Regions from separate parts of the Lysinibacillus sp. BS3 genome, predicted to be linked through region 2. Evidence: riboswitches for the same ligand, from Rfam matches in the RefSeq annotation. Region 2 holds a riboswitch; the other holds the start of a gene.
What was found. Region 2 has a riboswitch for preQ1 ahead of queF (preQ(1) synthase). Riboswitches for the same ligand answer to the same signal wherever they lie in the genome.
Positions count from the first base shown of each region.

Region 1: it holds a riboswitch for preQ1, as region 2 does, so the genes downstream of both, AAJG31_RS11050 (QueT transporter family protein) here and queF (preQ(1) synthase) in region 2, are expected to answer to the same signal.

Region 1 covers NZ_CP154860.1:2,209,123-2,212,544, reverse strand. Annotated here, with positions in the region: gene trpB (tryptophan synthase subunit beta) at 1-823, opposite strand, end outside; T-box leader at 882-1,081, opposite strand; gene AAJG31_RS11050 (QueT transporter family protein) at 1,150-1,632, opposite strand; PreQ1 riboswitch class I at 1,639-1,683, opposite strand; gene AAJG31_RS11045 (ABC transporter substrate-binding protein) at 2,014-3,036, shown strand; gene AAJG31_RS11040 (ABC transporter permease) at 3,121-3,422, shown strand, end outside.
Region 2 covers NZ_CP154860.1:2,786,775-2,790,196, forward strand. Annotated here, with positions in the region: gene AAJG31_RS13680 (S8 family serine peptidase) at 1-1,462, opposite strand, end outside; PreQ1 riboswitch class I at 1,772-1,818, shown strand; gene queF (preQ(1) synthase) at 1,944-2,444, shown strand; gene queC (7-cyano-7-deazaguanine synthase QueC) at 2,549-3,208, shown strand; gene queD (6-carboxytetrahydropterin synthase QueD) at 3,212-3,422, shown strand, end outside.

The DNA.
Region 1 (3,422 bases), 580 kb from region 2:
GTAGCTCTCCTGGTGTTCCTTCGTTTAAGGTAGCAGCTTTGTCTGGCTCTATTCCAATAAGACGAACATCTTCGTCTGCAATATAATCAGCAAATGCCCCAATGGCATTACTACCGCCTCCTACACAGGCAAGAACAGCTGTCGGCAGCTTTCCTTCCTTTTCTAAAATCTGTTCACGACTTTCGCGGCTAATCACTGATTGAAAATGTTTAACCATTGATGGGAAGGGGTGTGGTCCAACTGCTGAGCCTAATAAATAGAAGGTTGTTTCATAGTTTTCTACTAAGTCAGCGAATGCCTCATCTACTGCATCCTTTAAGCGTCCTTGCCCTTTATCGACAGCTACAACTTTCGCTCCGAGAAGTTCCATGCGAAATACGTTCAATGCCTGACGTTTTGTATCTTCCAAGCCCATATAAATCGTGCAATCCATTCCAAACATGGCACACGCTGTAGCTGTTGCTACACCATGTTGACCTGCCCCTGTTTCGGCAATCACGCGATTTGCTCCCATACGTTTAGCTAGTAAAATTTGTCCTAATACATTATTGATTTTATGGGAGCCTGTGTGGTTAAGGTCTTCACGTTTTAAATAAATTTTTGCGCCACCTAATTGCTTTGTTAAATTCTCTGCAAAATAAAGAGGGGATTTACGACCGACATATTCACGGAAATAGTAATCTAATTCTTGCTTAAAATCATCATCCTCTTTATACTTTTGAAAATTCTCATCTAGTCTATTTAAAACATTTTGAAGCTCCTTTGGAACAAAGCTTCCACCAAATTCACCGAAATATCCCTTTTTTTCTACTACTGTACTCATCTTAACTCGACTCCTCTATGCTAATTTTTCCAAAAAAAAAGCCACTCCAATCCCTCATAAAAAGGACGAGTAACCGTGGTGCCACCTTCATTCGCAATTTTTGCGCGCTTTCCTGCTCCGGTAACGGGGAGCGAAACGGCCTTACATTTGATAAGGCTGCTCTGAAGTCCATTCACAAGTCTGTACTACTGGTTTGCACCAACCACCAGCTCTCTAAAAGTAACAATGCTTGCTACTACTCTTCTTCCTTGCATTTATTAGAAAGAATTGTAGAGTATTTTCAGAATAGTGTCAAGAAAAAAGACGAATCTAAAAAGATCCGTCAGTTAAATCAAATTTTTAAAGTGAAGGCGTTTGTTTAATACATACATAATCGGTGCACCTACAGCTAATACAACAAATTCACCCGCCGCGACTGTTAGCCAAGTCCAGAAAAATGGCAACTCTAAAGCCAAGTTCAGCTCAAAGGCAATGATAAACATAGTACATGTAAAGAGCAATGTATTAATAATTAAACGTGCCCAAATATTTTTGACAAATTTACAGATTAAAATAAACAGGCCAAGTGTAATCATTGAATGACCTACACCAAAAACTAAATCGTAAATGCCAAGTGGTGAAAAGAGATTAGAGATCAATACACCAATAATAATCCCTACGGCAAAGCGTGGATTAAAGGCCACTAAATGGTTAAACATCTCAGATACTCGGAACTGTACCTCTGTAAAACCAAATGGGGCAACAAGCATGGTTACAGCTATATATAGAGCCGCAATGATACCACTTGCTGCTAAAAATTTTATCTTCATATTCATTTCTCCTTAGTTTTTTTTCGTGGGATGGTTACGAACCACGGTGCTTTCACACAAGTAAATATTCTATTATAGATATCTAGTAGAAGTCAAATGTCAGACTTTGTCTATTATGTCCTATCGTCGCAAAATTGTCATAAATAATTTTTACTATGTTGAAAAAAGAAATCGATTAACTAAAACAGCGTAGTTTAGCGGTTTAAAGCGCCAAATTAAATGAAAAACTAAAATATTTTGTCACTTTTAAAAGTCAGAACATTCATAATGTTGTTGACGGAGCTCGATAATAACGATAATATAGCGATACATTCACACTTTGTTTGGATAAAGTGCGATAGATATTCGAGAATATAAAGAATATAATCGGGGGGATTATTTGTGAAAAGCAATGTAAAGAAGTTGTCATTCCTTCTTTTTGGATTAGTGTTGCTTCTTGCTGCTTGTGGTAGCGGTGGCTCAGGTACAGCAGATTCAAAAGGAAATGAAAAAAACAATGCAAGTGAGAGCGGAAATGCAGATGATAAAACATATAAAATCGGGATTACTCAAATTGTTGAGCATCCATCGTTAAACGCAGCAACGGAAGGCTTTAAAAAAGCAATTGAAGATGCTGGTTTAAAAGTTGACTACGATCCACAAATTGCACAGGGAGATAATAGCCTTAACACAACGATTGCTAACAATCTAGTAAGTGCAAACGTAGATTTAATTTTTGCAAACTCTACACCTTCTGCACAAGCCGCTGCAACAGCAACAAGTGATATTCCAATTATTTTTACATCTGTTACAGATGCTGTTGGTGCACAGCTAATTGACTCAATGGAGAAGCCAGGGAAAAATATTACAGGCACAATCGATTTACATCCAGAAACGATTTCTAAAACTGTAGCATTCCTAAAAGAACTTGGTGCGAAAAAAGTAGGGATGGTCTACAATGCGGGTGAGCAAAACTCAGTTGCACAAGTTTCAGAAGTGAAAAAGGTTATGGACGAACAAGGTTTAGTGGTGGTAGAAGCATCAGCATCTACTTCAGCGGATGTAAAACAAGCGACAGAGTCTCTAATTGGTAAAGTAGACGCTTTCTATATTATTACTGATAACACAGTTGTTTCTGCATTAGAATCGGTAATTGATGTTGCCAATACGAATAAATTACCATTAATTGTAGGAGAACTAGATTCTGTAGCACGTGGCGGTTTAGCCGCTTATGGTTTTGAATATTTCGATATCGGTTATGAAGCAGGTCAAATGGCTGTGAAAATTTTAAAAGGTGAAGCGACACCTGCCGATACACCAGCACAATACCCACAAAATCTGAAATTATTAATCAATAAAAAAGTTGCAGATGATTTAGGCATCGAAATTAAAGATTCTTGGGGTGCCGAAATTCTAGAACAGTAAAACGAAGCGGGGTGCATTATCCCCGCTTTATCTTCATTTTACAAGTGATATAAATAATAAAGAGATTTAGGAGATGATTCAACGATGTTTTTAGCATTATTTGGCGCAGTGGAGCAAGGAATCATCTATGCAATTATGGCACTTGGTGTATATTTAACATTTCGGGTGTTAGATTTTCCGGATTTAACGGTTGATGGAAGCTTTGTAACAGGGGCGGCAACTGCAGCAACAATGGTTTTGCTTGGCTACCACCCAATCTTAGCGACTTTAGTGGCAATTGTTGCTGGATTTATTGCTGGATGTATGACAGGAATTCTTCACACGAAAGGAAAGATTAATCCGTTATTATCAGGAATTTTAATGATGATTGCTTTATATTCGATTAA
Region 2 (3,422 bases):
TTGCATTCGCAATTTTATCAACAAATGCGATACTGCCACGAGAGATTAATGCCACTTTACCTTCTACATCGATTCCCTCATAGTCTTTTACTTCTCCGTTTCCAGGAATAGCAACTAGGTCAAATTCTCCTTGAAGCTGTGTTGCTAAATCCCTTCCAAAAGTTGTTCCCATTAATGGGAGCTGTTTTGTTAAGTTGTAGTCACCAACTGTAACATTCACTTCACCGTTATACATTGTTTCTGGATTTGTTGTGTTACCCACAGCAATTCCTAAACGAGCGGTTGCAGGCGTGCCCATTGTTCCTCGATTTGGGCCGGAGTTCCCTGTTGCAATTACTCCGATTGTTCCAGCCATCATTGCATTATTAATAGCAAATGAACCAGCGTCCGTTTCAGAGTTAGCCCCCCCACCAAGAGAAAGGTTGATTATGTCCATTTTTTCTGTTACAGCCGTTTCAATTGCTTTAACAATACCAGATGTAGCCCCACTTCCATATGCACCAAGAACACGGTAAGCATAAAGGTCTACTTTTGGAGCAATTCCTTTAATGCCGAAATTGTTAGCTCCAATTGCTGCAATAGTTCCAGCAACATGGGTACCGTGAGAAGTATAGAACGAGCTTCCCTTTTCATTAAATTCAGGTGTTCCAGCAGGACGCTCAGAAGGCAAGGTTTCCGATGCATCGTCATCTGCCCGAGGCTTTGTGTAAGTTGATGAATTTGGAATGAAGTTTTTCCCACCCTTGTAAATTCCAGCGAACTCAGGGTGATCTGCGTCAATACCAGTATCTAATACTGCTACCTTTATACCTTGTCCTTCAATTCCTTCATTCCAAAGCTGTTCGATGCCGAGGAAAGAAATACTTGTATTCATTTGAGCCTCTAGTTGATCTTCCTTAATCAGTTCTGATGATTTCATTGTATTATCTTCAGATGCGTAAACAATTGCATCAGGTTCAATTAATGTTATTCCTTCTATTGAAAGCAGCTTTGGGAGATCATTTGCTTTCACAGTTGCTGCAAAACCGTTTAAAACAGTATCAAATGTGTAGCCTTGAGTCATTTGAACATTTTTAGTAGCTAATTCTTTCTTAACTTGTGCTTGTTGAGATTTTACATTTGATCGAACTTCATTTGCTCGCGCATTAGAGAACTTTTGGCCTTTCAATTGGCTCATTCCTTGCTCTAGTGCCACAGGCTTTTCAGATAAATGTACGATGACTGCAACTTCTTGATTGCCTGATACATTTTGTAAGCTTTCGTGAAGAGTTGGACCATCTTTAGACAAGCTTAGCTGTTCAGCGATAGCCGCCTTTAATTGAAGTATACTTTCACTTTGGCTATCCTGCTTGAATGGTTTCGAATCTTCAGCATTAGCACTCGATAATGGAACCAATAGAAAAAGCACCATAACGAAAGCTATCATACTACTTAAAAACTTCGTAAACTTAAACTTTTTCAAATCTCATTTCTCCCTCCGCTCTTAATTATCACACTTTTCGGTTTAGTGTGATATTTCCAATTTATCACAGGTGAGATAATTCGAATATCGGAATATTGAAAAATCTCAAAATATTGATAATTAGTATTACTTTGTCAAAAATGGATTAATTCTATTTTCCTAGTAATTTAATAAAAAAGTAGAACTTTCAAATGAGTATTGACTTACAGTGATTCATACTTTTTATCATTTAAGAGTTTTATAAAAAATCCATTTGACGTCCTGTATTATTTTTTGTACGATATTGAAGAAAAGAATGCCCGGACTAGAACGGGAGAGGTTCATAGCTGATACCCTCTATAAAAAACTATGGAAACATGACAATATGCCATGTCCATATCGGACGTGGCTTTTTTTATCTGTTTACTTATGTTTTAAATAGAATGATTGGTGATGCCTCTCTTGAAAAGTGTTGGGAAACATTTTACAAGGAGGTTTTTTTATGTCTGGCAGAAGTCATGAAGAAGGATTAAAGGATTTGACCCTATTAGGTAATCAAGGTACAAAGTATTCCTATGATTATGCACCTGAGGTATTAGAGGCAGTGGATAATCTTCATGCTAATCGAGATTATTTTGTTAAGTTTAATTGCCCAGAGTTTACCAGTTTATGTCCGCTTACAAATCAGCCGGATTTTGCAACGATGTACATTTCATATATCCCAGATAAAAAAATTGTTGAAAGTAAATCTCTAAAGTTGTATTTATTCAGTTTTAGAAATCACGGCGATTTCCATGAAGATTGCGTTAATATCATTATGAATGATTTAATTGCATTACTTGATCCAAGATATATAGAGGTTTGGGGGAAATTTACTCCACGTGGGGGTATCTCGATTGATCCCTGGTGTAACTATGGGAAGCCAGGAACTAAATACGAAGAAATCGCCAATTATCGTTTAATGAACCACGATCTTAACCCAGAAAAAATTGATAATCGATAAATGAAGCAAGACAGAGGTTTTTAGCTACCCTCTTAAAAAAACTAAGAAGAAAGCAGCACTTTTTCTTAGAGTGCTGTTTTTTCGATATAAGGGAGTCTTTATAGATGAAAAAGGAAAAAGCAATTGTAGTATTTAGTGGAGGTCAGGACAGCACAACTTGTTTGTTCTGGGCAAAAGAACGCTTTGAAGAGATTGAGGCAGTAACTTTCGATTATGGTCAAAGGCACCGTCTTGAAATTGACTGTGCGAAGGTGATAACAGAGGAGCTTGGTATCAAGCATCACATACTTGATATGTCTCTCCTGAATCAACTTGCTCCGAATGCATTGACACGACAAGACATAAAGGTGAAGGACGGAGAAAATGGTGAGCTCCCATCGACTTTTGTGCCTGGCCGCAATCTCCTTTTTCTTTCATTTGCGGGCGTTTTAGCGAGCCAAGTAGGGGCAAAGCATATTGTAACAGGTGTTTGTGAAACTGATTTTAGTGGATATCCGGATTGCCGAGATGTCTTTATTAAATCCTTAAATGTAACGTTAAATTTATCGATGGATGATTCCTTTGTGATTGATACACCCTTGATGTGGCTGAATAAGGCACAAACATGGGAATTAGCTGATCAGCTTGGGGCACTTGAGTTTGTACGACAAAGAACGTTGACTTGCTATAACGGTGTCATAGCAGATGGATGTGGTGAATGCCCAGCATGTAAATTGCGAAATAAAGGGCTTGATGAGTATTTAAGTTATAGGAAGGAGTCTTAAGGCATGTCAGATTTTAAAATCGTTGAGAGACTCCAGAGAATTGATGTGGATATTCAAAGAAATCAATTGAAATATCATGCAAAGCGTGTTCTCATAAGCAAAGAATTTACTTTCGATGCTGCCCATCATCTACATCATTATGAAGGGAAATGTAAAAATCTACATGGGCATACCTATCGAGCTATATTAGGACTGAGTGGCTACACAGATGAAC